Linked DNA regions of Skermanella sp. TT6. The protein of the gene in region 1 interacts with the protein of each later gene in a pairwise test. Links are inferred from orthologs where the notes say so. Each region holds a gene or a part of one and is shown in the gene's direction. Other genes may lie near its edges. The genes, in order: IGS68_RS21390, IGS68_RS07225 and sfsA.

Region 1 (10,140 bases):
GCCGTCGTCTCGGCGTCAAGAAGTACGGCGGGGAAAGCGTTCTCGCCGGCAACATCATCGTGCGCCAGCGCGGCACCCAGTTCCACCCCGGCGCCAACGTGGGCGTCGGCAAGGACCATACCCTGTTCGCCCTGGTCGAGGGGCAGGTCAGCTTCCGCAAGTCGATCGCCGGCCGGACCTTCGTCTCGGTGAATGAGAACGCGAAAGCCGAGGAAGTGCCGGCGGCCGCCGAATAACGGCGCCCCAGCATCCTGAGGTCAGGAAATGGATAATCGGGGGGTCGGTTCAGCCGTCCCCCCGATTTTCGTTTGGGCTCCCCTACCCTCGCCGCCCTCCGCTCCCTACCTCCCGCAGACAATCTTTCCTGCTGACATTTGTTGACATCCGAGCCATGAAATTCCTCGACCAAGCCAAGGTATACCTGAAGAGCGGTGACGGCGGGCCCGGCATCGTCGCCTTCCGGCGCGAGAAGTTCATCGAGTTCGGCGGGCCGGACGGCGGCGACGGCGGCAAGGGCGGCGACGTGGTCATCGAGGCGGTCGAAGGCCTCAACACCCTGATCGACTACCGCTACCAGCAGCATTTCAAGGCGCCGCGCGGCGGCCACGGCATGGGCCGCGACCGGTCCGGCGCCAAGGGCGAGGACATCGTGCTGCGCGTCCCCGTCGGGACCCAGGTGCTCGACGACGACCAGGAGACCGTCCTGGCAGACATGGTCGAGGTCGGGCAGCGGGTCGTGCTGCTGCGCGGCGGCGACGGCGGGTTCGGCAACGCCCACTACAAGTCCTCGACCAACCGCGCGCCGCGCCAGAGCCACCCCGGCTGGCCGGGCGAGGAGCGCTGGGTCTGGCTGCGGCTGAAGCTGATCGCCGACGCCGGCCTCGTGGGCCTGCCCAACGCCGGCAAATCGACCTTCCTGGCCGCCTCGTCGCGCGCCAGGCCCAAGATCGCCGACTATCCCTTCACCACGCTCCAGCCCAACCTCGGCGTCGTCTATGTCGGCGAGGAGGAGTTCGTGCTGGCCGATATCCCCGGCCTGATCGAGGGCGCCCACGAGGGCTCCGGCCTGGGCGACCGCTTCCTCGGCCATGTGGAGCGCACCCGCGTGCTGCTCCACCTGATCGACGGCACCCAGGAGGACGTGGCCGAGGCCTACGCGGTGATCCGCGGCGAGCTGGAGGCCTATGGCCACGGCCTCGCCGAGAAGCAGGAGATCGTCGGCCTCAACAAGTGCGACAGCCTCGACGACGAGGAGATCGCGGAGAAGAAGGCGATCCTCGAGGAGGCCGCCGGAGCCCCGGTGATGGTGCTGTCCGGCGCCACCGGCATCGGCGTGCAGCCCGTCCTGTTCGAACTGCTCCGCCGGATCAAGGACGCGCGCGAGGAGGAGGCCGAGGAGGCAGCCCCCGGCCGCCGCCATCCGGTTCCGCTCCACCACGGCGAGCGCACCCTGGCTGAGCCCGGCCGGGAACTGGGCGGCGAGGCCCGCGGGGAAGACGACCACGACCTGGACGACGAAGACGATCATGCCGACTGACCTGGCCGCCGCCGACGCCACCACCGCCGCCGCAGAAGAGAGCTCCACCGGCAGCGTCCCCACCCTGCGCGACGCGCGGCGGCTGATCGTCAAGATCGGGTCCGCCCTGCTGGTGGACGAGACCACCGGCAAGGTCCGGCGCGACTGGCTGGACGCCATGGCCGACGACGTCGCCGCCTGCCGGGCGCGCGGCCAGGAGGTCATCATCGTCTCGTCCGGCGCCATCGCCGTCGGGCGCGAGCATCTGGGCCTGATCGGCCGGCCCCTGCGGCTGGAGGAGAAGCAGGCCGCCGCGGCGACCGGGCAGATCCGGCTGGCTCATGCCTACCAGGAGACGCTGGCCCGCCACGAGGTCACCGTCGCGCAGATCCTGCTGACCCTGGACGACACCGAGGAGCGGCGCCGCCACCTCAATGCCCGCAACACCATCGACACCCTGCTGAAGCTGGGCGCGGTGCCGGTGATCAACGAGAACGACACGGTCGCCACGTCGGAGATCCGGTTCGGCGACAACGACCGGCTGGCCGCCCGCGTCGCCCAGATGGTCAGCGCCGACACGCTGGTGCTGCTGTCCGACATCGACGGGCTCTACACCGCCGACCCGCGCCGCGACCCCACGGCCACCCTGATCCCCGAGGTCCGGGAGCTGACGCCCGAGATCGAGGGCATGGCCGGCGAGCCGCCGCCCGGCTACAGCTCCGGCGGCATGGTCACCAAGATCGCCGCCGCCCGGATCGCGCTGGCGGCGGGCTGCCGCATGGTGATCGCCAAGGGCAAGCGGATGAACGCGCTGTCGGCCCTGGACGCGCCGGCCGCCGGGGGCGGCGCCCCCTGCACTTGGTTCCTGCCCGGGGCCGAACCCAGGACCGCCCGCAAGCGCTGGATCGCCGGCCACCTCAACGCCCGCGGCACGCTGGTGGTGGATGCCGGCGCCGCCGCCGCGCTCGCCCGCGGCAGCAGCCTGCTGCCGGCCGGGGTCGTCTCGGTCGACGGCGATTTCCAGCGCGGCGACGCGGTGGTGGTCCGGGCCGCGGACGGGCGCGAGCTGGCGCGCGGGCTGACCGCCTACGCGGCCGACGACGCCCGCCTGATCATGGGCCACCACAGCCAGGACACCGCCGAGATCCTGGGCTACCAGGGCCGCACGGAAATGATCCACCGCGACGACCTGGTGCTTTCCTGACACGCCTTCCCGCGCACAATCCGGAACTTCCGATGATAAGAGCCGTCCTCTGGGACATCGACGGCACGTTGCTGGACAGCGAGCCCCATCACTTCAAGTCGTTCGTGGCGGTCTGCGAGAGCCACGGCCAGACCCTGGCGAAAGCCGACTACGACCGCCTGCTGGGCCGCTCCATGGCGGAGGTCTACGCCCTGCTGAACGCCGTCCAGCCGCTGCCGCTTGACCTGCCGGAATTCGCCGCCGCCTGCTCCGACCATTACGTCACCCACGTGGCCGACGTGCCGCCGCGCCCCGGCGCGCTGGAGAAGGTCGCCGACCTGGCGGGCTCGGGCATCGCCCAGGCCTGCGTGTCGAACAGCGCCCGGCGCGTCGTCGAGGCGAACATGGCCGTCATCGCCATGCCCGAGGCGCTGGGCTTCGCCCTGTCGCGCGACGACGTGACCCGGGGCAAGCCCGACCCGGAGCCGTACCTGCGCGCCGCCGAGCGTCTGGGCGTGCCGCCGGACGCCTGCGTCGCGGTGGAGGACAGCCCGATCGGCGCCCGCGCCGCCAAGGCGGCCGGCATGGTCACCATCGCCTGGCCGCAGCACCGGACGCTGGAATTCGACGCGGTCGACCGGATCGTCGGGCGACTGGACGAGATCGACTGGACAGCCCTTCTCCGGGACCGGAAAATCACCTAAAGTCCCGCCCCCAACGAACCGAGACCGGGAGTAAGCCGCCGTGACCGCCGTCAAGCACACCGTTGACCCCTTGCAGGGGGAGATGCAGCAGTTGGGCCGCGCCGCGCGCGCCGCGGCGGCGGTGCTTGCCCTGGCCCCGACCGAGCGGAAGGACGCGGCGCTGCGCGCGGCCGCCGCCGCGATCCGGGAACGGTCCGCCGCGATCCTGGAGGCCAACGCCCGCGACGTCGCCGACGCCGGGGCGCGCGACATGGCCGCCTCCCTGATCGACCGGCTGAAGCTGGACGGGGCAAGGGTGGAGGGCATCGCCAAGGGCCTGGAGGACGTGGCCGCCTTGCCCGATCCGATCGGCACCGTCATGGCGGAGTGGGACCGGCCGAACGGTCTGAGGATCGCCCGCGTCCGGGTGCCGCTGGGCGTCATCGGCATCGTCTACGAGAGCCGCCCCAACGTCACCGCCGACGCCGGCGGGCTGTGCCTGAAGTCGGGCAACGCCTGCATCCTGCGCGGCGGCTCCGACAGCTTCGAATCCTCGCGGGCCATCATCGCCTGCATGCGCGACGGCCTGCGCGTCGCCGGCCTGCCCGAGGACGCGATCCAGCTGGTGCCGACCACCGACCGCGCCGCCGTCGGCATAATGCTGACCATGGTGGACGACATCGACGTGATCATCCCGCGCGGCGGCAAGTCGCTGATCCAGCGGGTCGCGGCGGAAAGCCGGATCCCCGTGATCAAGCATCTGGACGGCATCTGCCACGTCTATGTGGATGCCGCCGCCGATCCGGCGAAGGCGCGCGACATCGTGCTGAACGCCAAGATGCGCCGCACTTCCGTCTGCGGGGCGGCCGAGACGCTTCTGGTGGACCGTTCCGTTTCCGAAACCGTCCTGCCCGCCGTCCTGGACGCCCTGATCGCCGCCGGATGCGAGGTGCGCGGCGACGAGGCGACCCGGAGGATCGACGGCCGCGCGGTCCCGGCGACGGCCGCCGACTGGGACACGGAATATCTGGACGCGATCATCTCGGTCCGGGTGGTGGACGGCGTCGACGCCGCGATCGAGCATGTCAACCGCCACGGCTCCCACCATACCGACAGCATCGTAACCGAGGACGCGGCGGCGGCCGAGAAGTTCCTCAGCCAGGTGGACAGCGCCATCGTGCTGCTGAACGCCTCGACCCAGTTCGCCGACGGCGGCGAGTTCGGCATGGGGGCGGAGATCGGCATCTCCACCGGCAAGCTCCACGCCCGCGGCCCGGTCGGCGCCGAACAGCTGACCAGCTACAAGTACCAGGTCCGCGGCACCGGGCAGGTCCGCCCATGATCGGGAGCATGACCGGTACTGCGGCCGAGGGGAGCCGGGACCCGGCGTGACGAGGGTGACACTCTACGGCGGCCGGACCTGGGCCGGCCGCCGGGTCGGGCTGCTCGGCGGGTCGTTCAACCCGGCCCACGAGGGGCATCGCCACATCAGCCTGCTGGCGCTCAAGCTGCTCGACCTGGACTATGTCTGGTGGCTGGTCAGCCCGCAGAACCCGCTGAAATCGACCCGCGACATGGCGTCGCTGGAAGAGCGACTGGCCGGCGGCCGGCTGGTCGCCCGGCACCCGCGGATCGTCGTCACCGACGTGGAGTGCGCGCTGGAAACCCGCTTCACGGCGGAGACACTGGCCGGACTGCACCGGTACTTCCCGCGGACCCGCTTCGTCTGGCTGATGGGCGCCGACAACCTGACCCAGATCCCCCGCTGGCAGAACTGGACGCGAATCTTTAACGGGACACCCGTTGCAGTCTTCAGTCGCCCTCCATATTCTTTAAGTGCGTTGCACGGCCAGGCCGCGCAACGCTACAGGTGTCGCCGGGTCGGCCAGGCCCGGGCCCGGGGGCTCGCGGACATGCGGCCGCCGGCCTGGGTGTTTTTCCAGAACCCGTTGCATCCGGCATCGGCGACGGAAATCCGGAAGCGCCGCGCGCAGGCCGCGGCGGTCGCTTCCGGCGGTCAACCCGTTCAATAGAGGTGAAAGCCATAGCTACGTTCATGCAACAGACCCCTGAAAACGGGTCGAACTCCCAACAGCTCCCCCCTATGGAACCCTCCCATATGGACCTGCCCAGGCAGCTCAGCGAGCTGGTCGTCAAGTCCCTGGACGACGACAAGGCCGAGGACATCGTCGTGATCGACCTCGCCGGCAAAACCACCATCGCGGACTACATGGTCGTGGCATCGGGCCGCTCGACGCGGCAGGTCGGCGCCATGGCCGAGCATCTGCGCGAGAAGCTGAAGGTCGCCGGGGCCGCCGCCGTCGAGATCGAGGGCCTGCCGCAGGCGGACTGGGTCCTGATCGATGCCGGCGACGTCATCGTCCACCTGTTCCGGCCCGAGGTCCGCAGCTTCTACAACATCGAGAAGATGTGGGGCATCGAGCCGCCGGCGGCTCGGCAGGACATGCTGTACGCCTGACCGGCAGGCTTGGACGGATCGGTCCGGTACGGCACTGAGAAGGTAGGCCCATGAAGATCTGGCTCGCCGCCGTCGGGCGGGCGCGGGCCGGGGCGGCGCGCGACCTGTACGAGGAGTACGCCCGGCGGATGACCTGGCCGCTCGTCCTCAAGGAGGTCGAGTCGAAGAAGCGCGTGCCGCCCGACGAGCTGAAGCGCCTGGAAGCCGACCTGCTGCTGTCGGCCGTCCCCAATGCTGCCACGATCGTGGCGCTTGATGAGCGCGGCGCCGCCCTGTCGAGCGAGCGCTTCGCCGAGAAGCTGGGCGGCTGGCGGGACACGGGCGTCGGCGACGTCGCCTTCCTGATCGGCGGGGCGGACGGTCATGGCGAGGCGGTGGCGAAGCGGGCGGACCTGATGCTGGCGCTGGGTCCCATGACCTGGCCCCACCTGATGGTGCGCGCCATGCTGGCGGAGCAGCTTTACAGGGCGCAACAGATTCTGGCGGGACACCCTTATCATCGTGCATAAACTGTCCGTTGGGTCCGGCCTGTTCCACGGCTGCCGAAACGGATCCTTTACCAAACTGGGATAGTGCTATGTCCGCCATGACCGATATCAAACGCCCCCGCCCCGTCGTCCTTTGCGTTCTCGATGGCTGGGGCTATCGCGAGGATCCGGCGGACAACGCCGTGGCGCAGGCCCATACCCCCGTGTTCGACCGGCTTTGGCAGTCCTGTCCCCGCGCGTTCCTCCATGCGTCGGAGGAGGATGTCGGCCTTCCCAGGGGCCAGATCGGCAACTCCGAGGTCGGCCACATGAATCTCGGCGCCGGCCGGGTCGTGTTCCAGGACCTGCCGATGATCGACAAGGCGATCGCCGAGGGCGAGCTGGAGCATAACCCCGCGCTGAACGGCCTGATCGACGCGCTGAAGGCCTCCGGCGGCTCCTGCCACCTGATGGGCCTGCTGTCCCCCGGCGGCGTCCACAGCCACCAGTCCCATTTCACCGCCCTGTGCAAGGCGCTCAGCGCCGCCGGCGTGCCGGTCGTGATCCACGGCTTCCTGGACGGCCGCGACGTGCCGCCGCGCAGCGCCCGCGAGCAGGTCGGCGAGTTCCTGAAGTCGATCGAGGGCGTGCCCGGCATCCGCTTCGGCACCATCGACGGCCGCTACTACGCCATGGACCGGGACAAGCGCTGGGAACGGGTGGAGCGGGCCTACAACGCGATGGTCGCCGCCCAGGGCCTGGAGGCGCCGGACCCGCTGGCCGCCATCGACGCCGCCTACGCGGCGGACACCGGCGACGAGTTCGTCCTGCCCACGGTGATCGACGGCTATACCGGCATGAAGGACGGCGACGGCGTCCTGATGGTCAATTTCCGCGCCGACCGCGCGCGGGAGATCCTGACCGCCCTGCTCGATCCCGCCTTCAAGGGCTTCGACCGGCGCAACCCGATCCGGTTCGCCGCCGCCGCCGGCATGGTCGAGTATTCGGCCGAGCTGAACGAGCAGCTGAGCGCGATCTTCCCGCCGAAGGAACTGACCAACGTGCTGGGCAAGGTCGTGTCCGACGCCGGCCTGACCCAGCTCCGCATGGCCGAGACCGAGAAGTACCCGCACGTGACCTTCTTCTTCAACGGCGGGGAGGAGAGGGTCTATCCGGGCGAGGAGCGCATCATGGTGCCCTCCCCCAAGGTCGCGACATACGACCTCCAGCCCGAGATGTCGGCGCCCGAACTGGCGGACAAGGCGGTCGAGGCGGTCGGTTCCGGCAGGTTCGACATGCTGGTGATCAACTTCGCCAACCCCGACATGGTCGGCCATTCCGGCATCCTGGAAGCCGCGGTCAAGGCGGTCGAGGCGGTGGACGCCTGCCTGGGCCGCCTGGTCGACGCCGTCACCGCGCAGGGCGGGACCCTGCTGGTCACCGCCGATCACGGCAACTGCGAGATGATGCGCGACCCGGTCACCGGCGGCCCGCACACCGCCCACACGCTCAACCTGGTGCCGCTGATGCTGGTCAACGGGCCGGCCGACGCGGTGGGCCTGGGCGACGGTAAGCTGGCCGACATCGCGCCGACCATGCTCGACCTGATGAAGCTGCCGCAGCCGGCGGAGATGACCGGCCGGTCGCTGATTCGCCGCGCCTCAAGCGGCGCGGCGGAGTAGCAGGATGCGGAGGGCGGCATTGGCGGCGGCTGCCCTCCTCGGCGCCGCGGGCGGCTTCGGCGGTTTCTCCGGGGGCGGGCCTGCCGGAAAACCGGCCTGGGCGCAGGCCGACCCCCGCGCGTCCCAGCGCGCCCTGACCGAAATCGAGCGCCAGATCGAGGCGGGCCGGCAGCGGGACGCGGCGCTCGCCCGCTCGGGCGAGGCGCTGGAGCGGGAACTGGAAGGGCTCCGCACCCGCCTGGTCCAGACCGCCGACGAGGCCGCGAAACTCGAAACCGAGCTGACCGGGCTGGAGGAGACGCTCCGCGCCCTGGAGGCGGAGGAGTCGGCCCAGGCCGGCAAGCTCGACGCCGACAGGGCCAGCATCGCCGAACTGCTCGGCGGATTGCAGCGGCTGTCCCGGATCCCGCCCGAAGCCATGATCGCCCGCCCGGAATCGCCGGTCGACACCCTGCGCAGCGCTCTGCTGCTGCGCTCGGCCGTGCCGATCCTGCGGGAGCGCGCGGAGGCGCTGGCCGTGTCCCTCCAGCGGCTGGCCGACCTGCGCGCCGACCTGTCGGGCCGGCGCGCCCAGGCGCAGGGCGCCCGCACCGCGCTGGCGGCCCGCCAGGACGAGATCGCCAGGCTGGTCGAGCGCCGGCAGGAGCTTCAGCAACAGACCGAGGAGGAACGCCGCCAGGTCTCGGACCGGATGGCCCGGCTCGGCAACGAGGCGCAGGACCTGCGCGGCCTGATCGAGCGGCTGGAACGCGAGGCGGAGCAGCGCCGGCGCGAGGAGCAGCGCCGCAAGGCCGAGGCGCTCGCCCGGGCCAAGGCCGAACGGGAGAAGGCGGAGCGCGAGCAGGCCGCCCGCGCGGCCGCCGCCGCCGCGGAGCGGGAGCGCGAGATCGCCGCCTCCATCACGCCGCCCACCGCGCCTGATCGCCCGGACGGCGGGCCGGGAGAGGGGGCATCGCGCCTGCCGGTCGCCGGCCAGGTGACCACCCGCTACGGCGAGGCGGACAAGTTCGGCGTGACCAGCCGCGGGCTGACGGTCTCGGCCCGGCCGGGCGCCCAGGTGGTGGCCCCCTCGTCCGGGTCGATCATGTTCGCCGGGCCGTTCCGCGGCTACGGCCTCATCTTGATCGTTGAACATCCGAATGGATATCATAGTCTTATCGCAGGACTGGGCCGTATCGACACCAAAGTCGGCCAGCGCGTCCTGGCGGGCGAACCCCTGGGCGTGATGGGTAGCCCGGCGGACGGCAATCCCGATCTCTACTTCGAGCTGCGACGGAACGGTCAGCCCATCAACCCGCAGCGCGGCCTCCCCGCTTCCGATGGGAAAGGACAAGGTTAGATGATGAAAACGATCAGTGCTGCCGCCCTGGCGGGCGTACTATTCCTGGCGCCGGCTTGCGCGATCGCCGAGACCAACACCTCGGAAACCTACAGGCAGCTCAACCTCTTCGGCGACGTGTTCGAGCGCGTCCGGTCGGAGTATGTCGAGCAGGTCACCGACGAGCAACTGATCGAAACGGCCATCAACGGCATGCTGACCTCGCTGGACCCGCATTCCAGCTACCTGAACCGCAAGAGCTTCCAGGACATGCAGGTGCAGACCCGGGGCGAGTTCGGCGGTCTCGGCATCGAGGTCACGATGGAGAACGGCCTGATCAAGGTCGTCTCGCCGATCGACGAGACGCCGGCCTTCCGCGCCGGCATCCAGCCCGGCGACCTGATCACCCACCTGGACGGCGAGGCGATCTCCGGCATGAGCCTGGCCGACGCGGTCGAGAAGATGCGCGGCCCCGTGGGCAGCGACATCAAGGTGACGATCCGGCGGGGCGAGGGCTCCGAGCCGTTCGACGTCAGCATCACCCGCGACACCATCAAGATCCAGTCCGTCCGCTACCGGGAGGAGGGCGACGTCGGCTATATCCGGATCACCACCTTCAACGAGCAGACCCAGATGGGCCTGGAGCGGGCGGTCGAGCGGCTGGAGAAGGACCTGGGCAACAAGCTGACCGGCTACGTGATCGACCTGCGGAACAATCCGGGCGGACTGCTCGACCAGGCGATCTCGGTGTCCGACAGCTTCCTGGACAAGGGCGAGATCGTCTCGACCCGGGGCCGAAAGCCGGAGGACGG
Region 2 (10,146 bases), 3.0 Mb from region 1 along the record:
GGGTGCTCCTGACGCCCCTCGCGGCGCTGATCCCCTTGATCGAACCCGGTGACGGCCAGGACAGCCCCTGCGGCCAACTGCTCCGCCAGGCCGGCCAGAACTGATGCCGGTACCGTAGGTCGGATACGGCGAAGCGGCATCCGACAAGCAAGCGCGGCGATGTCGGATACCGCCGCGCACCATCCGACCTGCGGCCGGCCTCCCCGTCGCTGAAAAAACAGCTTGGCTGCATCCCGATTGCGTGCGTAATCTACACCAGATCGATCGAGATTTGTGCCTAATCATCGTGTGAAATGGCCCGACATCTCGGCCGAGAAGCCAGACCAGGAGATTTGTGCCATGGTGTTCCGGAATATCGCGCGCGGCGCCGCCACCCTCATGCTGGCGGCCGGTGTCACCCTGGGGGCGGTCGGGTTCGGAGCGGCGCCGGCGTTCGCCGCCTCGACCCTCCTCAACGTGTCCTACGACCCGACCCGGGAACTCTATGTCGAGTTCAACAAGCTGTTCGCCGAGCGCTGGGCGGCTGAAAACAACGGGGAGAAGATCTCCATCCGGCAGTCCCACGGCGGCTCCGGCAAGCAGGCCCGGTCCGTCATCGACGGGCTCGAGGCCGACGTCGTCACCCTGGCACTGGCCTACGACATCGACGCCATCGCCCAGACCGGCCTGATCGCGAAGGACTGGCAGGGCCGGCTGCCCGACAACAGCGCACCCTACACGTCCACCATCGTGTTCCTGGTGCGCAAGGGCAATCCCAAGCAGATCCGCGATTGGGACGACCTGATCAAGCCGGATGTGCAGGTGATCACGCCCAACCCGAAGACCTCGGGCGGCGCTCGCTGGAACTATCTGGCCGCCTGGGGCTTCGCGCTGGAGAAGTACGGCAACGACGAGGCCAAGGCGCAGGAGTTCGTCCAGGCGCTGTTCAAGAACGTTCCCGTGCTCGACACCGGCGCCCGCGCCTCGACCATCACCTTCGTCCAGCGCCAGATCGGCGACGTGCTGCTGGCCTGGGAGAACGAGGCCTATCTGGCGGTGAAGGAACTGGGACCGGACAAGTTCGACATCGTCACCCCCTCGCTCAGCATCCTGGCCGAGCCGTCGGTCGCCGTCGTGGACAAGGTCGTCGACCGCCGGGGCTCCCGCATGGCGGCGGAAGCCTACCTGAAGACGCTCTATTCGCCCGAGGGGCAGGAGCTTGCCGCCAAGCACTTCTACCGGCCCCGCCTGGCCGAGGTGGCGGCCCGGTACGCCGATCAGTTCGCCCAGGTCAAGCTGTTCACCATCGACCAGAAGTTCGGCGGCTGGACCCAGGCCCAGGACAGGCATTTCTCCGACGGCGGCATCTTCGACAAGGTCTCCGCGGCGGCGGGCAAATGAACCATGACCGGTCTCGTCGCAGGAAATCTCCGGGATAGCTTCCGCAAGCCGAGCATCCTTCCCGGCTTCGGGATCACGCTGGGCTTCACGGTCGCGTATCTCAGCCTGATCGTCCTGATCCCGCTGGCCGGCCTGGCCCTCAAGGCCTCCGGGCTGGGCTTCGGCGGGCTCTGGGCGGTGCTGATGGAACCCCGCGTGATCGCCGCCTTCAGGGTCACCTTCCTGACCGCCCTGGCGGCGGCGCTGATCAACACGGTGTTCGGGCTGCTGGTGGCCTGGGTGCTGGTCCGCTACCAGTTCCCCGGCCGCAGGGTGATCGACGCGCTGGTCGACCTGCCGTTCGCCCTGCCGACGGCGGTGGCCGGCATAGCGCTGACGGCGCTCTATGCCGGCAACGGCTGGATCGGCCAGTTCCTGCCGTTCCGCGTCGCCTTCACGCCGCTGGGCATCATTGTGGCGCTGACCTTCATCGGCCTGCCGTTCGTCGTCCGCACGGTACAGCCCGTGCTCCAGGACGCCGAGCCGGAGGTCGAGGAGGCCGCGGCCAGCCTGGGCGCCAACCGCTGGCAGATCTTCAGCCGGGTCGTCTTCCCCGCGATCATGCCGGCTCTGCTGACCGGCTTCACGCTGGCCTTCGCCCGAGGCGTGGGGGAATACGGATCGGTCATCTTCATCGCCGGCAACCTGCCCGGCGTGTCCGAGATCGTGCCCCTGCTGATCATAATCAAGCTCGAGCAGTTCGATTATGCCGGGGCGACCGCCATCGCGACCGCGATGCTGGTGGCGTCGTTCTTCCTGCTGCTTGCGATCAATCTGCTCCAGCATTGGACGAGGGCGCGCCATGCCGGCTGAAATCGTCATCGCCACCACGCCGCCCGCCGGCACGCCGCCCGTGACCGGGCGACGCAGCATCCCGCGCCCGGCGCTTGGCGAGTCGCCGCTGGTCAAGGCCGTGCTCATCGGCATCGCCCTGCTTTTCCTGCTGCTGTTCCTGGTGATCCCGCTGGTCGCCGTGTTCTTCGAGGCGCTTCGCCAGGGTTTCGGCGCCTATCTTGAAGCCCTGGTGGAGCCGGATGCGGTCTCGGCGATGAAGCTGACGCTCCTGGCGGCCGGCATCGCCGTGCCGCTCAACCTGGTGTTCGGCGTCGCCGCGTCCTGGTGCATCGCCAAGTTCGAGTTCCGCGGCAAGAGCCTGCTGATCACCCTGATCGACCTGCCGTTCTCGGTGTCACCGGTGATCTCCGGCATGGTGTTCGTGCTGCTGTTCGGAGCCCAGGGGCTGCTGGGGCCGTGGCTTCGCGAGCACGACGTTCAGATCATCTTCGCCCTGCCGGGCATCGTGCTGGCCACCATCTTCGTGACCTTCCCTTTCGTCGCCCGGGAGCTGATCCCGCTGATGCAGGAGCAGGGCGTGGACGAGGAGGAGGCCGCCCGCGTGCTGGGCGCCAGCGGCTGGCAGACCTTCACGCGGGTGACGCTGCCCAACATCCGCTGGGGCGTGCTCTACGGCGTGCTTCTGTGCAACGCACGCGCCATGGGCGAGTTCGGCGCCGTCTCGGTGGTGTCCGGCCATATCCGGGGAGAGACCAACACGATGCCGCTGCATGTCGAAATTCTCTATAACGAATACAACTTCGTCGCCGCCTTCGCGGTGGCGTCGCTTCTGGCCCTGCTGGCCCTGGTCACCCTGGTGGTGAAGAGCCTGCTGGAATGGCGCCATGCCGGCCAGATCGCGGCGACCCGGCGCTGACACGCGGCCACGGATTAGGGGAGAAAGCCCGCCATGAGTATCGAAATCAGGGGCATCGCCAAGCGCTTCGGCAGTTTCGCCGCCCTGGACGGGGTCGATCTGACCGTCCGCGACGGCGAGTTGCTGGCCCTCCTGGGGCCGTCCGGGTCGGGCAAGACGACCCTGCTGCGGATCATCGCCGGGCTGGAGTTCGCCGATGCCGGCGAGATCCGGCTGAACGGCGAGGACGCCCAGGGCCGCGCGCCGCGCGACCGCGAGGTCGGCTTCGTGTTCCAGCACTACGCGCTGTTCAGGCACATGAGCGTATTCGAGAACGTCGCCTTCGGCCTGCGGGTCCGGCCCCGCGCCGAACGGCAGAGCAACGCCGCCATCGCGGCGCGGGTCACCGAACTGCTGCGGATGGTCCAGCTCGACTGGCTGGCCGACCGCTACCCCAGCCAGCTTTCCGGCGGACAGCGCCAGCGCGTCGCCCTGGCGCGGGCCTTGGCGATCGAGCCCAAGGTCCTGCTGCTGGACGAGCCGTTCGGCGCGCTCGACGCCAAGGTCCGCAAGGAACTGCGGCGCTGGCTGCGGCGCCTACACGAGGAGATGCATATCACCAGCGTCTTCGTCACCCACGACCAGGAGGAGGCGCTGGAACTGGCCGACCGGGTGGTCGTGATGAACCACGGCCGGATCGAGCAGATCGGCTCGCCCGCCCAGGTCTATGACGAGCCGGCCTCGGCTTTCGTCTGCGACTTCCTGGGACAGGTCAACCGCTTCGACTGCGATATCGAGAACGGCCTTGCGCGGACCACCCAGGGTGCGGAACTGAGGATGCCCGGGCTGAACGGCACCCACGGCGCCGCGACCTGCTTCGTCCGGCCCCACGAGATCGACCTCGTGCCGATCGGCCGCGAAGGCCCGGAAGCGGCCCAGGTCCGCCTGATCCATCAGGTCGGCCCGAACGCCCGGGTCGAGCTTGATTATGCCGGCCACGTGCTGGAGGTGGAGGTCGGCCGCGAGCGCCTGCCGGCCCTCAGCCTCAGCGTCGGCGCCTGGTGCGCCCTGCGGATCAACAACGCCCGGATTTTCCCGCGATAGGGGCGTTCAGCGGAGACCGCCCGCGATGCCTTGGCGGTCTCTCAGTGGGTGATCTCCGGAAAGAGTTCGTCCAGAGGCCTGTCATCCAGCATGGCTTCGATCCACCCGTCGATATCGGCGGCCAGCGCCGATTTCACCGCCTGCTCGACCGACGTCGGTACCGTGCCCAACTGTCGCTGAACCATGCGCAGCAGGACCTCGGCCTTGCCTTCCGCCATACCCTGAGCTCTGCCTCTCAATTCCCCCGTGCTTCGCCTTCAGCGATGTACAGTTCGGCAATCGTAGGCATGATCTTTTCCTCCTGTCCTGGCGCTACCCGGCTCAATACCGTCCGAAGACGCTCCCGGTTCCTGCCGTCGTCCACCACGAAAACATGTCTGACCACAGCGCGCAGCACGGTCAAGCCGATTACCGCCGCGATGCTCAGCAGTCGCTCCAGCGTGACTTCCGGATTCCCGTCGCGGGTCGCATGCTTCAGCATCAGCAGACCGGCCTGGAGATCGGGATCGCGCGACAGTTCCGCGTCGGGAATGGCGGAAAGATCGACCAGGGTATAGCTGAAATCCAGCGGACCCGCTGCCAGCACCTCATCCGGTACGCCGTATGCCTCCCCGAGACTGGGCGGATGCGGCCACCGGCCGCTGCCATGATAGAGGATGACGGCCAGGACGGGAGCCGGCACCACCCGGACGGTGCCGTCGGGGTACTCGATCCGCCGTGCGCCCTTGACCGCCGTTCCGTTCAGGTAGCCCAGGATCTGCACCAGCGCGTCCGCCTCGCCGGCGCTCTTGTGTTCCAGCACGGTCCAGACCAGCAGGGGCAACCCGTTCCGCAGGCCGAAGCTGTAGACCCTGTCTCCGCGCAGTTCCGCCAGCACCGGATCGACGAAGCTTTCGGACCGGTCCACCGCCCTGTCTGCCGTCAGCCCGGCCACGACCGACGCCGGCAGCCGCTCGCGCAGGAACGTGTCGGCGTTGCCGGGCCGGTCCAGGACAAGCTTCGCGAACTGATCGTGCCTGCGGATCAGGGGGCGGGTACCCGCGGAGCCGTCCTCTTCCGAAGGGCCGTTTGAACCATTGGTCGTTTCGTCGGTCGAGCTTTCGGGTGAAGTCTCCGGCACCGTGGGCGTCTGCTTCATGGCCTTTCCATATCCTCACCCTGGTGCAGACCCGCCGGAGCTTCCTGTCACTGCCGCGCCGACCCTTCTCAGCGCTGGTCCAGCTTCATCTCGATGCGCCGGTTGCGGGCGAAGGCGTCCTCGTTCCTGCCGGGGTCCAGCGGCTGGTACTCGCCGAATCCGGCCGCCACCAGCTTGTCCGACGGGATGCCCTGTTCCACCAGGAACTTGACTACCGAGATCGCGCGCGCCGTAGACAATTCCCAATTGGACGGGAACTGCACGTTGGAGATCGGTCGCGGGTCGGTATGGCCGTCCACGCGCAGGATCCAGTTGACGCCCGGCGGGATGCGCTTCGCGATGTCCAGCAGGGTCGCGGCCAACTGGGCGAGCTGGGCCTTGCCGCCTTCCTCCAGCGTGGCGGAGGCGCTGGGGAACAGCACTTCGGACTGGAAGACGAAGCGGTCGCCGACGATCCTGATGTCCTGCCGGTTGCCCAGCACCTCGCGCAGGCGCCCGAAGAACTCCGACCGGTAGCGGGCCAGCTCCTCGACCTTGCTGGCGAGCGCCAGGTTCAGCCGGCGGCCCAGGTCGGAGATCTGGGCCTGCTGCTCCTGGCTCTGGGACTCCGCCAGGTTCAGCGACGCGGTCAGGCGGGCGAGCTGGTCGCGGAGCGCCGCGATCTGCTGGTTCAGGACGGCCACCTCCGCGCGGCCCTCCTCGGTCAGCTTCTGCTCGCCTGTCAGGGCCGCCTGGGTCTGGTCCAAGGCGATGACCAGCTCCTCGATCCGCGTCTCCCGATGCTCGATCTCGCGCTGGGCCAGCACCGTGCGTTCCTGCTCGCTGCTCAACTGGGCTTCGAGCTGCTGCGACCGGTCGCGGACGGCGGACAGCTCGGCCATCAGCGCCTCGCGCTGCTCGCGGGTCAGCCGAAGCTCCTCGGTCGCCCGGGCGCGGGCGGCCTCGGTCTGCTCCAGGGTCGCGGCGGTGCGGTCCCGCTCGGCCTCGGTGCTCCGGGACAGGGTCGTGAGGGCGGCGACTTCGCCTTCCAACCTTTCGCGGACGTCGCGCAGGGCCTGGATGTCGGCCTGGAGGCTGGCGATCTCGCGCAGCGATGCCTCGATCTTCTGGCGGTCGGCCTCGATCACCTTGTAGGCGTCCTCCAGGTCGCGGCTGACCTGGGTGATCTCGCCGCTGGCCTGTTCGCCCCGGCGCGACAGGGCGGAGACCTGGGCGCCCAGCTCGTCCTGGCGGGCCTGGGCCTCGGCAAGGCTGGCGCTCAGGCTCTCGCGGGTGGCGGTCGAGCTTTGAAGCTCGGCGGAGAGCTGGGCGATGTTCACCCGCAGATCCGCGTTGGCCTCCCGTTCCATCGACAAGAGGTCGCTCAGCTCGGACAGCTGGCGGTTCAGCCGGGTCAGCGCCTGGTCGCGGCTCGACAGCGTGTTGGACAGGTAGAACTGTGCCACGATGAAGACCATCAGCACGAAGATCACGACCATGACCAGGGAGGACAGGGCATCGACCCAGCCCGGCCAGATATTGACCGAACGCTCGGCGCTGCGCCGCCCGCGACCGATGGCTGCCATCAGCCGCTACCGTCCGGCCGCTCCGGCACGCGCCCGCTCATCGCTCGCCGTCTTCCGCAAGGGCCGCGATGGTGCGTGCCAGAAGCTTGATCTCGCTGCGGATCTCCTGGACCGACTGGACCCGGCCGGTGGCGACCTCCTCCAGCAGGCGCGCGGTATAGACGTCCATGTTGCGGATATGCTGGCGGGTCGCCTCGTCCATGCCGAGCTGCTGGTTGCCCAGCGCGTCGGCCAGCCGGCCCAGGATCGGTTTCATCTCCATCTGGTTCTCGGCCAGCCGGAGCATCAGCGTCTGCTCGGTCCGCATCTGGTCGGTCAGGGTGCTCAGCTTCTCGGTCAGGGCCAGCAGGTTCTGGTTGGCCGAGCGCCGGCCGTCCTCCGCCTGGGCCACCGTGCGCTGCAGGTTCTCCATGTTCTCCGCGGTTTGCTCCAGCAGGGCCTGAAGGTAGGCCGGCACCGACTGCTCGCTCTCGCCGAAGCCGGCGCCGCTCGACAGCCGGGTGGCGCCGGACAGCCAGTCCTCCAGGTCGGTGTAGAAGCGGTTCTGCGCCTGGCTCGCCTGCAATTCCAGGAAGCCCAGGACCAGCGACCCCGCGAGGCCGAACAGCGAGGAGCTGAAGGCCGTGCCCATGCCCGACAGCGGCGCCTGAAGCCCCTGCTGCAGGTTGCCGAACATCATGCCCATGTCGCCGCCCTCGACCGACAGGCTGGAGATCACGCCGCCGACCGCGCTCACGGTGCCCAGCAGGCCCCAGAAGGTGCCGAGCAGGCCCAGGAAGATCAGCAGCCCGATCAGGTAGCGGGAGATCTCGCGCGTCTCGTCCAGGCGGGCGTCGATGCCGTCGAGCAGCGAGCGCATGGACAGCGCCGACAGGCTCAGCCGTCCGCGGCGCTCGCCCAGCATGCGGGCCATGGGGGCCAGCAGCACCGGTTCCGGAACAGTGTCCGAATCCGGGCGGTTGGTCTGGAAGCTCTCCAGCCACGCCACCTCCGGCTTCAGCATCAGCACTTGGCGGAAGATGTAGCCGATGCCCAGCAGCAGCACGGCGATGATCAGCCCGTTCAGCGCCGGGTTCGCCATGAAGGACCGTTCCAGCGCCGGGAAGAGCAGGAGCACGATGGCGAGCACCGCGGCGACGAACAGGACCATACGGGTGATGTAGCGCTGCGGCCGCGACATGGACACCATGCTCTCAGGGGCTCTCTCAGGTGAAGAGGTCGGGAGGGGGTGGGCCGGGTATGCCACTAGTTCACCAGAAGCAGGTCGACGCGGTCGGCCGGCCCGTCGAGCGCGTGCGTCCCCAGCGCGCGGACGTCGATGCGGGTGCTGCGCACGCCCTGGCCGATCAGGTGCGAGCGCACCGCCAGCGCGCGGTCGAGCGACAGGCGCCGGGCCTCCCGTTCGGTCTCGGGCGTGCCGCTGGCATAGGCCGTGACCTGGAGGCGGATCACCTCGTCCCGGCGCAGCCGGGCGGCCACGCCGTCCAGCAGCGCGGTGTCGCGGGCGGACAGGGCGTCCGCCGCGGGGTCGGGATAGACGAAGCGGAACTCGGTCCCGTCCGGCACTTCGGCGGGCGGCCCGGAGGGGGCCGGCGGAGTCGCCGCCACCTCGGGCGCCGGCTGGGCCGTATCGGACCGGACGCGCGGGTCGGGAAGGTCCGGCATGGAGGTGATCCGGCGGGGCTCGCCGGGAACGGCGGGCGGCACCGGCGTGTCGAACTGCACGTCCGCGCGCGGCTCCGCCCGGGGAAGCTCGGACGGGGACGGCGGGACGGGGGCGGCGGCGATGTCCGGCGGGACGCCGACATCGAGGCCGGGCGGCGGCGGCGCGGCGCGGCCGGCGGCGACCGGCGGGGTTCCGCCCAGACCGGGGGAGGGAGGGACCGGAAGCGGCCGGGTGGCGCTGGCGGCCGGCGGCACGGGTCGCGATCCCGCCGCCGTGTCCGGCAGCGCGGGCTTGCGCGCCGGGATACCCGGGGGAGCCGCGGGGGATGCCGCCTCCTGCGCCACGGCGGGAGCCTCCGCCAGCCACGGAATCGTCGCGGCGCCGAGCGCGCAACCGAGCGCCATGCGGCGGACGGCAGTCGGAACGTAGCGACCCATGTGTCCCCGTACCCAAGCCTTCAAGGTGCCTGCCATCTCGGAATTTCCGGCCGATCCAAGGGTCTGGAGGCCGGCAACGCCGGGGCGGCACGCGGGCACGATAGCCCAATGACGGGAGTCCGACAACCCGCCATCAACCACACGCGATGGTTAGCCCTCGGCCTGTGGCTTCCGGGTTGCCGTGGCACCGCGAAGCACCTTGGCGATCATAAGGTGCAGGTGCGAATTGGCCGCCAGGACGCTGTCGCCGCGCTGCGGATTGCGCCCGCCGCCGATCTCGGTGACGAAGCCGCCGGCCTCGGTCACCATCAGGATGCCGGCCGCCACGTCCCACGGCTGCACGTTGCTTTCCCAGTAGCCGTCGAACCGTCCGGCCGCGACATAGGCCAGGTCGAGCGCCGCCGATCCGAATCGCCGGATGCCGGCGGTCTCGGCCATCATGGCCTGGACCTGCGCCACGTGTTCCGGATGGTTGCCGCGGCCCTTGAAGGGCAGGCCGGTGGCGATCACCGACTCGTCCAGCTTGCGCCGGCCGGACACGCGCAGGCGCGCGTGGTTGTTCCAGGCGCCGGCCCCCTTCTCGGCCCAGAACAGCTCGTCGCGGAGCGGTTCGTAGATGACGCCGGCGACGATCTCTCCCTCGCGCTCCAGCGCGATCGAGATGGCCCAGAACGGCAGCCCGTGCAGGAAGTTGGTGGTGCCGTCCAGCGGATCGACGATCCAGCGCTGGCTGGCGTCCTTGCCCTCGCTCTCGCCCGTCTCCTCCATCAGGAAGCCGAAGTCCGGCCGCGCCTTCTGGAGTTCGGCCCTGAGCGTCTGCTCCGCCTTGGTATCGGCGGTCGAGACGAAGTCGGCCGGTCCCTTGCGGGAGACCTGCAGGTGTTCGACCTCGCCGAAATCGCGGACCAGCCCGCGCGCCGCCTTTTCGGCGGCGCGAGCCATGACGTTGATGATTGCCGAGCGGCTTGCCATAACGGGTTGTCAGTCCTTCGCACGTTCCAGGTAGGTGCCGTCGCTGGTGTTCACGACGATGCGGGTGCCGGCCTCGATGTGCGGCGGAACAAGGACCCGTTCGCCGTTGTCCATCTTGGCGGGCTTGTAGGAGGAGGAGGCCGTCTGGCCCTTCA
Region 3 (10,058 bases), 2.0 Mb from region 1 along the record:
GCCCGCAGCACGCCGACCACTCCGGTCTTCGCGATGCCCCGGTGGACCTCCAGGCCGAACGCCTCCAGCTTGGCCGCGACGAAGTCGCTCGTCCGGTGCTCCTCGAACCCCAGTTCCGGGTGGGCGTGAAGGTCACGCCGCCATTCCGTCAATTCGCCGTGCATCTCCTTGATGCGATCGTCGATCTTCATCTCTCTTCTCCAAGACTTTGCCCGCCGTCCTGTCAATGGGCGGCGGGCCGTATCGTGCCGTCAGTTGGACGGCATCAGCCGGATCCGCTCGGCGGCGGCTCCTTCGATCTCCTTGCGGCTGTAGAGCAGCGGGAAATACTGCTCCTGCTGCCAGAGCGGTGCGAGGTCGCGGTAATGGGGGCTGTTCGGATCGCCGGACTGACCCGGCGTGTTCACCGCGCGCGACGCGTCCCAATTGCCGACGTCCAGCACCATCTTGAAAGAACCGCCGGCGGTGATGCGGAAGTCGCTGGTCCGATAGGTCGTCGCGTTCGGCGTGAAGCCGCTGCCCCCCTTGGGGAACGGACCGACATCCAGCCGGCCTTTCTCCTCCGCCCCGACAACCGCGGCCAGGGGATGCTCGAAGTAGCCGTGGTGCAGGCTTGCCCAGCGCCACGCCTGCATGTTCGGTCCCAGCTTGGCCTTCAGCTCCGATACCGCCGGCTTCAGGGTTTCCAGCAGCAGCGCGTCGCGCGCCTCTGCCGGAGTGTCGCCGAGCCGCTGGTCCGGCTGTTCCAGCACCGCGATGATCGCCGCCGGCTCGCCGCTCCGGACGCCGCCCTTGTCGACCAGTTCCACGGCGTCCTTCGGCACCGTCGCGCGGACCACCGCGGGCCGCAGGTGCTTCATGAACCAGACCTCGTAGAGCGCACCGGCGGCGGTGTCGGCGGTCAGCACGCCGTTCCAGGAGGTCAGCATCCGGAGCGCTTCCTCCACGTCCCCGTCCGAGCTCTGGAGCCCCTTGAGCAGCGCGGTGACGCGCCGGCCCTGGATGGAGGTGTTGTCGGCCTGCAGCGCCATGGAGTCCTCCAGCCCGAACTTTCGGTCGGCGTCCAGGACCTCGCTGATGCGGTCGAAGCGGGACGGGTCCGTCCATTCGAAGCCGATCTTCTTCTCGGCGTTGGGATAGCCCGCCGGCAGGTTGTTCTGGTTGGCGCTGCCGACCCAGTTCCGTTGCGGATTGTACTCGACCGGCAACTCGTCCATGTCGCGGTAGCCCGCCCATTCGTAGCGGCCGTCGCCCGGCACGGGCAGCAGCCCGTCCCAGTTGGGCCGCACGGGAGTCAGCCCGCCCGGCTTCCAGCCGATGTTGCCGTCGGTGTCGGCATAGACCTGGTTCTCCGATGGGGAGCCCCAGCGGTTCATGGCGGCCAGGAACTCGTCCCAGTTCTCGGCGCGCATATAGTCGATGCTGCCGAAATAGGGCGCCATCCCCGGTTCCAGCCAGGCGGCGCGCACGGCGTAGGCCTTGTTGGTCGCCTCGTCGACGTGAAGCACCGGTCCGTGCCGGGTGTAGCGAAGGTCCACCTTGCGATCGGGCTGCCCCTTGACCGGAATCTCGTCGGACGCCGTCGTCATCGGCTCCCACCGTCCCTGATAGCTGTACTGGGAGCGGTCGGCCGGGTTCAGGTCATAGACGTAGAGGTCTTCCTGGTCGATCGAGAAGATAGTCAGGCCGAACGCGATCCTGCCGTTGTGGCCGATCGAGATGCCGGGAAGCGACGGCTCGCCGGCTCCGATCACGCTGAAGCCCGGCGCGTTCAGGTGAGTGATGTAGCGCAGCGACGGCGCCCCGTGGGCCCGGTGGGGGTCGTTGGCCAGGATCGCCCTGCCGGTGGTGGTCTTCGCCGGGGCGATCGCCCAGTTGTTGCTGCCGAGCGCCGTCGGCTCGATCTCCGGCACCCGTCCGGGCTCCAGCTCCGCCCGCTGGGCGCCCGCCAGCTTCTCCTTGGTGAAGGTGACGCCGCCGGTGCCGAGCTTGTAGGCCTGCGCGACCTGGGGCGGAATCGCGCAGGGATCGAGCCCCTCCGGGACCTTCGTCTGCCACTCCGCCGTTTCGGAATCGACTTCGAGGGTGCGGCGCATCAGGTCGGTCTCGAGGTCGGCGGCGCAGGCCACGGCCGCGCGCTCGATCTCGCTGTCGAGGTTGCGGGTCAGGCCGTGGCTCCGGATGCGCACGATGTCTTCCGGCAACCAGTAGGACGGCTGGTAGCCCAGGAGCTTGAACTCCAGGGGCAGCAGGTCGGCGTTCTGCCGGGCGAGGGTGACGAAAGCGTTCACGCCGTCGGTGTACCGCTGGGCGATCCGTTTCGCGTCGGACCCGTACGCCAGCCATTCCCGATACATGTCGCCGCGGTACAGGAATTGCCGGGCAATCCGGTCCTGCTCGACATAGGCCGGGCCGAAGTCGCGGGCGAGCTCGCCCATGCCGCGCTTCCGCCACAGGTCGATCTGCCAGAGCCGATCGCGCGCCGCGTTGAAGCCCTGCACGAAGAATACGTCGTAAGTGTTGTCCGCGTAAAGATGCGGAACGCCCCACCGGTCGACGATGATCTCGGCCGGAGAGGTCAGGCCCGCGACCCTGTAGGTCTTTTCCGCCACCGATGCCGTGCCTCCGGTCTGCGCCGCGGCGGCGGTCCCCATCAGCGCCAGGAGCGAACAGGCTGCCAGTGCCCGTTTCGTGAACCTCTCCATCGTTCCTCCCCCTTTTTCCATGTGGCTGCTGAACTTGCGGTTGAGCCCAGTCTATTCGGCACTTCCGACATCCGGACAGGGTTCCGGTCCGGGAAAAGCCTCATGGCAGGCATGCCCGACTTTCGACGGGAGCTGCAGGAACAGGGCAGCACCTGATGCATTTCACAGGGTTGTCCTGCTTGAACGGGCGGCGGAGACTTTCGCGCGCGTCGACCTAAATGACGGTACCGGCAGGCAAACGGCAGCCAGCAAACAGCAAGAGGAACGAAGCCATGACAGAAGCAGGAATGAACCGTCGGGCTCTACTCGGCACCGCCGCGGCCGTCACCGCGGTGGCCGCGGCAGGGCCGCTCGCCTCCGGCAAGGCCAGCGCCCAGGGCGTGCCGCCGCAGGCCAACGCCCAGCTTCCGGGAGCTTTCCGCTACAAGGTCGGTTCGTTCGAGGTGACGTCCCTGTTCGACGGGTACGGCACCCGGCCCATGAACGACCAGTTCGTCGTCAATGCTCCGCTCGACCAGGTCCAGGCGGCTCTGAAGGATGCCTTCCGCCCGACGGACAGCCTGCGCATCACCTACACGCCGGCGGTCGTCCATACCGGCAGCCAGGTCGTCCTGCTGGACGCCGGTTCCGGCGGCAAGCTGGGGCCGACCACCGGCATGATGAGCCGGAACATGGCGGCGGCCGGGATCGACCCGGCCTCGATCACCACCTTGGTGATCTCGCATTTCCACGGCGACCACATCTCGGGGATCAAGGGCACCGACAACGGCCTGGCCTTTCCCAATGCGGAGATCCTCGTTCCCGAAGCGGAATGGGCGTACTGGATGGACGAGGGCGAGATGAGCCGGGCGCCGGCGGGGCGGAAGCCGGCATTCGAACTGGTCCGCTCCACCTTCGGCGATCTCGGCGACCGGGTCCGGCGCTACAAGGCCGACGAGGAGATCATTCCGGGCTTCACCGCCGTGGAAGCCTACGGCCACACGCCGGGGCATACGGTCCTTCAGATCTCGTCCGGCAACGACACGGTCATGGCGCTGGCCGATACGACCAACGTGCCGTTCCTGTTCGTCCGGAACCCCGACTGGTCGGCGGTGTTCGACATGGATGCCGACATGGCCCGGGCGACCCGCCGAAGGTTGCTGGACCGAATCGCGGCTGACCGGGCCTTGGCGTTCGGCTACCATTGGGGCCTGCCCAATGCCGGCCATGTCCGGCGCGATGGTTCCGGATACGAGTTCGTTCCGCTGAACTACGTGCAGACCCTTTGATCAACGCAACGGCCGGGACGGGACAAGGGAGGACTTGATGAAGCTCGACGGATCATGCCGCTGCGGCGCGGTCAGGTTCTCCCTGAACTCGCCCACACCCGTCCCGTTCATGCATTGCTACTGCTCGATCTGCCGGAAGAGCGCCGGCGGCGGCGGTTACGCCATCAACCTGGGCGGCGACGCCGACACGCTGCAGGTCTCGCAGGGCAAGGAAGCGGTCGCGACGTGGCGGGCTCCGATGGAGGATCGGGACAATCCCGGCAAGACCCACCTCGGCCCCTCGCACCGGCATTTCTGCAGCCGGTGCGGAGCCGCCCTGTGGGCGGAAGACCCGGCCTGGCCTGAATTGGTCCATCCCTTCGCGTCGGCGATCGACACGCCGCTGCCGGTGCCGCCGGAACGGGTCCACATCATGCTGGATTTCAAGGCGCCTTGGGTAACGGTGCCGACGGGACCGGGCGAGGTTCATTTCGCCCGGTATCCCGACTATTCGCTGGAGGATTGGCACAGGCGCCACGGCCTGCTCGACCGGTGAGACGCCGGGCGCCGGCTGTCAGCCCTGGGTCCAGGGCAGGCCGGACCGCTTCCAGCCGGCGACGGTGCCCCGGTGGCCCTGCTCGTCCTTCGGCCCCTCGAAGCCGTCGGCGATGTTGAAGACCCGGCCATAGCCGTTCTCGGCGGCCAGCTTGGCGGCGGCCGTGCTCCTGACGCCGGAGCGGCAGAGGAAATAGACCTTGTCCTCCGGCTCCACCCCCTCCATCCGCAGCTTGTGCAAGAAGTCGGAATCGACTTCCATGCCGGGATAGACCTGCCACTGGATCCGGACCGGCTGCTTGCCGATGGACGACATGTCCGGCTGACCCACGAACGACCATTCGGGCGCCGTCCGGACATCCACCAGCTTGGCGGAGGGATCGGCCTTCAGCGCTTCCCAGACGTCCTCAGGCTGCACGTTCGGAATGTCTTCGCTCATGGTTCCAGGTTCCCCCTTGCGGATCGTGACCGGCCAGCGGGCCGGCCAGCCACTCTCGGGACGGTTCGGCGGACCGTCAAGCGCGCATCATGGCACGGCCGGACCGCAGCGACGTTTCCAGGCGGCGCGCCTCGCGCTCGGCCTGGGCGGGGCTCTTGAAGATGCGGCCTTCCAATGCCCGTGCCGCGGCATCGGAGGCGAAGAATCGATAACCGCCGTCCTGCAGGACGACGACTCCGACGGCGGTTCCGGCCGTCTCGATGATGAAGGCGGGTGCTGTGGACATACTCAACTCCGAGAAGCCGCGTCGAGCGCGGCAGCGGTCTAACAACGGGATCGGGTTTACGTTCCGTTCCGAAACTTTCGAAAGGCATAGGCGTGCGAAAATGGGCGGGGCGCCCGGCGAGGATCCTTGCCGTTCCCCGACCGGGGCGGCTAGAAGACCGGGACCATGACGCTCCACACCGCGACGCTCTCCACCGCCCCGTCCCTGCCCGGCATCCAGTTTCCCGCAGCATTGACCGAAGGGCGGCTCATCCAGCGGTACAAGCGCTTCCTGGCCGACGTGGCCCTGCCGGACGGCGCCGTCGTCACCGCCCATGTGCCGAATTCCGGTGCCATGCTCGGCCTTCAAGCCCCCGGGTCAAGGGTCTGGCTGTCACGGTCCGACAACCCGGCGCGGAAGCTGGCCTACACCTTGGAGCTGGTCGAGGCCGACGGCCGCCCGGTCGGGGTCAACACGGGTCATCCCAACGCCGTCGCCGCGGCCGCGATCCGCGCCGGCGCGATCCCCGAGCTTGCCGGTTACGCGACGGTCCGGCGAGAGGTCAAATACGGCCGCAACTCCCGCATCGACCTGCTGCTGGAGGCCGACGGGCGTCCGGCCACCTATGTCGAGGTCAAGAACGTCCATCTGCGGCGCGCGGACCGTCACGGCGGGACCGCCGCGGAATTCCCCGACTGCGTCACCGCGCGGGGCGCCAAGCACCTGGTCGAGCTTGCGGACATGGTCGCCTTGGGATGCAGGGCGGTCATGCTGTATCTTGTGCAACGCGCGGATTGCGACCACTTCCGAGTCGCACGGGACATCGACCCGGCCTACCATCGGGGTCTGATCAGTGCGCGTACTGCCGGCGTCGAGGCGTTGTGCTATTCCTGCACCGTCACCCCGGAGGCGATCCTGCTGGGGCGGTCTCTCCCGGTGCATCTTGAACTTGCTTGAAACCCTATGGAACCAGAATGACCAGAGCTGAAGCCGCCCAGACCGACGACCTTGATTCCAACCGGATCCGTCTGCATGGGCCCGAGGATTTCGCGGGCATGCGCAAGGCCGGTCAGCTGGCCGCGGCGACGCTGGACTTCATCACGCCCCATGTCGCGCCCGGCGTCACCACGGGCGAGATCGACGCCCTGTGCGAGACCTTCATCCGCGACCACGGAGCCGTGCCGGCCCCCCTGGGCTATCGAGGATATCCCAAGGCCACCTGCATCTCGATCAATCACGTCGTCTGCCACGGCATCCCCGGCGACAAGCGGCTGCGCGACGGCGACATCCTGAACATCGACATCACCGTCATCCTGGACGGCTGGTTCGGCGACACCAGCCGGATGTACCTGGCCGGCGACGGCGTCAGCATCAAGGCGCGAAAGCTGGTCGACGTCACCTACGACTCGCTGATGCTCGGCATCGCCGAGGTCAAGCCGGGCGCCACACTCGGCGACATCGGCCACGCGATCCAGAAGTTCGCCGAGTCCCACCGGTTCTCGGTGGTGCGCGACTTCTGCGGCCACGGCGTGGGCCGCGTCTTCCACGACGCGCCGTCGGTGCTGCATTTCGGGCAGCCGGGCCGCGGCACCGTGCTCCGCGAGGGCATGTTCTTCACCATCGAGCCCATGATCAACGCCGGCCGGTACGACGTGAAGATCCTGTCCGACGGCTGGACCGCGGTCACCAAGGACAAGAGCCTGTCGGCCCAGTTCGAGCATTCCATCGGGGTCACCAAGGACGGATGCGAGATCTTCACGCTCTCGCCGGCCGGGTACACCAAGCCGCCCTACAACGCCGGCTGACAACCCGCACGCGACACGCCTATAGTTCGGCATGCCATCGCATGCAGAACTGTCGCGAGGATCGCGTGAACGATACGGAACCGGCCAGAATCGATGACGCCCCGGCGGCCGGGACACTGGAGGGCGGGGGGCCCGGCCATCTCGGCCACCGCGACCGCCTGCGCACCCGGTTCCTGACGGCGGGTGCCGACGCGCTCCAGGACTACGAGCTGTTGGAGCTGCTGCTGTTCGCGGCATTGCCCCGGCGTGACGTCAAACCGCTCGCCAAGAGTCTTCTCCGCGCCTTCGGCGGCCTTTGGGGCGTCCTTACCGCCCCGCCCGAGTCCCTGCGCCGCCAGTTTCCCAAGCTGAGCGACGGCACCATCGCCGCCCTGACGGTGGTCGGCGCGGCCGCGCTGCGCATGACCCGGCAGCAGATCATGGACCGGCCGGTCCTCAGCACATGGCAGCGCCTGCTCGATTACTGCCAGGGAAGCATGGCGCACCTGCCGACGGAGCAGTTCCGCCTGCTGTTCCTGGACCGCAAGAACGTGCTGATCGCCGACGAGGTCCAGCAGCGTGGCACCGTGGACCATACGCCGGTCTATCCGCGCGAGGTGATCAAGCGGGCACTCGAACTGGGCGCTTCGGCCATCATCCTGGTCCACAACCATCCCAGCGGCGACCCGACGCCGAGCCGGGCCGACATCGAAATGACGAAGGAGATCGCCCGGGCCGCCGCCGCGCTTGGCCTGCAGATCCACGACCATCTCGTGATCGGCAAGGGCAAGCACAGCAGCTTCAAGGCGATGGGCCTGCTCTGAGGCCTCAGGAGGCGTAGTCCGGCTCCTCCCGGTCGAGGATACGGAGCAGCGCCGCGAAATGCCGGTCGGAATTGTCCTCGCCGGCGATCTGGAGCGCCACCTTGCGCGCCAGGTCGTCTGGCACCCGCTTCATCGGCCGGCCGGTCGACATCGCGAGTATCTGGTTCTGGCAGGCCCGCTCCAGGTAGTACATGGTGTCGAACGCGAAGGCCACGCTGTGGCCGATCACGGTCACCCCGTGGTTCGCCATGAACATGACCTGGCGGTTGCCCAGGGCGCCGCAGATCCGATCGCCTTCCTCCTCGTCCAGGGCCAGTCCGTTGTAGTCGTCGTCATAGGCGATCCGGTCGTAGAAGCGCAGCGCGTTCTGATTGACCGGCTCCAGCCGTCCGCCCTCCAGCGTGGTCAGCGCGGTGGCATGGGGCATGTGGGTGTGCAGGATGCAGCGGGCCTGGGGAACGCCGCGGTGCAGCCTGGAATGGATGAAGAAAGCCGTGGGTTCGGGCGGCTCGCCGCCGCCCGCGACCGAGCCGTCCGGCTCGACCAGCAGCAGGTCGGACGCGCGGATCTCCGAGAAATGCATGCCGTGCGGGTTCACCAGGAAACGGTCACCGGAATCGCTGACGGCGACGCTGAAATGGTTGCATACCCCCTCATGGAAGCCGAGCCTCGCCGCCCAGCGGAACGCCGCGGCCAGTTCCACGCGCATGCGCCGGATTTCTTCGCTTTCCATCCTTGTCCCTCCCTTAGCCGTTGTAACGCCGCCCCTCCGGGGTGCGGTCGATTCTCCCAGGCAGCAGTAATTGAGAAACCGCGTGACGCCCAACTCTGCTATAAGGCGTAACTCCATACCTTTCGGATTATCCACAAGGCCCCTGCATGAGCGAATTGGATTTCCGCGATGCCCGCGTGCTGATCATAGACGATCAGGAAATGAATATCGCGATGCTGTCGGGCATGCTGAAGAAGCATGGATTCCGTCAGCGTTTCTCGGCGAACGACCCTTTCGTCGGCATCGAGATGTTCCAGCGGATCGCCCCTCACCTCGTGCTGCTCGACATCGAGATGCCCGGCCTGGACGGCTATGGGGTGCTGGCCCGGATCCGGGCGATCAGCCCCGACGTGATGATCCCCGTGATCGTGCTGACGGCCCACACGGAACAGGCCGTGCGGCTGAAGGCGATCGACGCCGGGGCGAGCGACTTCCTGACCAAGCCGTTCGACGGGATGGAGGTCATCGGCCGGGCTCGGAACATGTCGATCCTGGGCATGATGTCCCGCCGCATAGCCGACGAGAACCGGCGGCTTGACGAGGCGGTCCGCGCCCGGACGGCCAAGCTGGAACAGATGGTGGAGATCCTGCGCACCGCGGAATCGGCACTGTCCGCCAAGGTCAGCGCCGCCGACGAGTCGACGGCCCTGATGCGCAACCTGGCTTCGCGGGGTGCGCGGAGCTTCGCCGCCCTGGCCGACACCATCATGGAGACCAGCTTGGCGAACGCCGGCGAAACACCGGAATGGCTCGCGGTGAGCGGGATCGCCGAGCGGATCAAGCTGACAGCGGAGGAGATCGAACTGGTCGCCGATGCCGCGCGCCGCGACCTGACGGTGTCGCGCCAGCGAGTCGATCTCAAAGCGGCGGTCAACGCGGCGGTGGCCGCGGTCGCCGGGACGGCGGAAGCCCGGAAGGTGTCCCTGTCGGTGGACCTGGAGGCGGCTCCCGCCGCGGTGATCACGGACAAGAGCTGGTTCGGCGTGGCGGTCCAGCGGGTGCTGGCCGAAGCGATCGACTGCACGCCCGCATCGGGCGCCGTGAGGGTTGCCTGGGAGGAGTCGGGCACCGGCAGCGGCTGGCTGTCCGTCACCGACGGCGGCCCTCCGGTCGTCCTGGCGCAGCCGCGCGAGCTTGCCATGCCTTTCGACGTCCGGCGGGTCCAGCCGGCGGCGCGGGACGCGCGCACCGGCCTCGGTCTCGCGATAGCGGCAGCCCTGAGCCAGATGATGGGATCCGACCTGGAGATCGCCGGTACGGGCGAAGGTGCGGTGTATCGCATCAGGCTGGCGTCGGAGTGATGCCCGACCTGGAAGATCGAGCGACTTACAGTCTGTCCTTGAGGTTTCCGACGCCCTTCTGGACCTTGCCTTCGGCCTTGTCGAGGTTTCCCTCATCCTTCAAGGCCTGGTTTCCCGTCAGATTGCCGAGCTCCTTCTTGATGTCGCCTTTGATGTCCTTTGCCGC

The links.
Region 2: the proteins of IGS68_RS21390 (region 1) and IGS68_RS07225 interact in binary tests that used the Escherichia coli proteins (3 or more experiments, as listed by UniProt). The link is inferred for Skermanella sp. TT6 from one-to-one orthologs.
Region 3: the proteins of IGS68_RS21390 (region 1) and sfsA interact in binary tests that used the Escherichia coli proteins (3 or more experiments, as listed by UniProt). The link is inferred for Skermanella sp. TT6 from one-to-one orthologs.

What each region holds. Positions count from the first base shown.
Region 1 is NZ_CP067420.1:4,577,882-4,588,021, forward strand. What follows is about bases 2,788-5,604. They hold IGS68_RS21390 (glutamate-5-semialdehyde dehydrogenase), read left to right. Parts: upstream 2,788-3,485; coding sequence 3,486-4,724; downstream 4,725-5,604. Other genes in these bases: IGS68_RS21385 (HAD family hydrolase), read left to right, coding at 2,788-3,403; IGS68_RS21395 (nicotinate-nucleotide adenylyltransferase), read left to right, coding at 4,771-5,415; rsfS (ribosome silencing factor), read left to right, coding at 5,502-5,604. Also shown: rpmA (50S ribosomal protein L27), read left to right, coding at 1-236; GTPase ObgE, read left to right, coding at 392-1,537; proB (glutamate 5-kinase), read left to right, coding at 1,527-2,720; more of IGS68_RS21385, read left to right, coding at 2,753-2,787; more of rsfS, read left to right, coding at 5,605-5,861; 23S rRNA (pseudouridine(1915)-N(3))-methyltransferase RlmH, read left to right, coding at 5,912-6,370; gpmI (2,3-bisphosphoglycerate-independent phosphoglycerate mutase), read left to right, coding at 6,448-8,010; IGS68_RS21415 (murein hydrolase activator EnvC family protein), read left to right, coding at 8,030-9,349; IGS68_RS21420 (S41 family peptidase), read left to right, coding at 9,350-10,140. UniProt on the Escherichia coli protein: Catalyzes the NADPH-dependent reduction of L-glutamate 5-phosphate into L-glutamate 5-semialdehyde and phosphate. The product spontaneously undergoes cyclization to form 1-pyrroline-5-carboxylate.
Region 2 is NZ_CP067420.1:1,544,979-1,555,124, forward strand. Bases 2,366-5,188 are described here. They hold IGS68_RS07225 (sulfate/molybdate ABC transporter ATP-binding protein), read left to right. Parts: upstream 2,366-3,163; coding sequence 3,164-4,213; downstream 4,214-5,188. Other genes in these bases: cysW (sulfate ABC transporter permease subunit CysW), read left to right, coding at 2,366-3,130; IGS68_RS07230 (hypothetical protein), read right to left, coding at 4,255-4,431; IGS68_RS07235 (Rpn family recombination-promoting nuclease/putative transposase), read right to left, coding at 4,449-5,188. Outside these bases: IGS68_RS07205 (AsmA family protein), read left to right, coding at 1-104; IGS68_RS07210 (sulfate ABC transporter substrate-binding protein), read left to right, coding at 340-1,380; sulfate ABC transporter permease subunit CysT, read left to right, coding at 1,384-2,232; more of cysW, read left to right, coding at 2,222-2,365; more of IGS68_RS07235, read right to left, coding at 5,189-5,351; IGS68_RS07240 (peptidoglycan -binding protein), read right to left, coding at 5,420-6,916; IGS68_RS07245 (flagellar motor protein MotA), read right to left, coding at 6,954-8,096; IGS68_RS07250 (OmpA family protein), read right to left, coding at 8,162-9,055; IGS68_RS07255 (inositol monophosphatase family protein), read right to left, coding at 9,170-9,991; efp (elongation factor P), read right to left, coding at 10,001-10,146. UniProt on the Escherichia coli protein: Part of the ABC transporter complex CysAWTP involved in sulfate/thiosulfate import. Responsible for energy coupling to the transport system.
Region 3 is NZ_CP067420.1:2,543,376-2,553,433, reverse strand. What follows is about bases 4,572-7,306. They hold sfsA (DNA/RNA nuclease SfsA), read left to right. Parts: upstream 4,572-5,445; coding sequence 5,446-6,168; downstream 6,169-7,306. Other genes in these bases: radC (RadC family protein), read left to right, coding at 7,082-7,306; map (type I methionyl aminopeptidase), read left to right, coding at 6,186-7,016; IGS68_RS11985 (hypothetical protein), read right to left, coding at 5,023-5,232; IGS68_RS11990 (rhodanese-like domain-containing protein), read right to left, coding at 4,572-4,946. In the rest of the region: IGS68_RS12010 (M20 aminoacylase family protein), read right to left, coding at 1-191; IGS68_RS12005 (penicillin acylase family protein), read right to left, coding at 252-2,705; IGS68_RS12000 (MBL fold metallo-hydrolase), read left to right, coding at 2,978-3,973; IGS68_RS11995 (GFA family protein), read left to right, coding at 4,011-4,508; more of IGS68_RS11990, read right to left, coding at 4,527-4,571; more of radC, read left to right, coding at 7,307-7,819; IGS68_RS11965 (aldolase), read right to left, coding at 7,824-8,552; IGS68_RS11960 (response regulator), read left to right, coding at 8,699-9,892; IGS68_RS11955 (CsbD family protein), read right to left, coding at 9,918-10,058. UniProt on the Escherichia coli protein: Binds to DNA non-specifically. Could be a regulatory factor involved in maltose metabolism.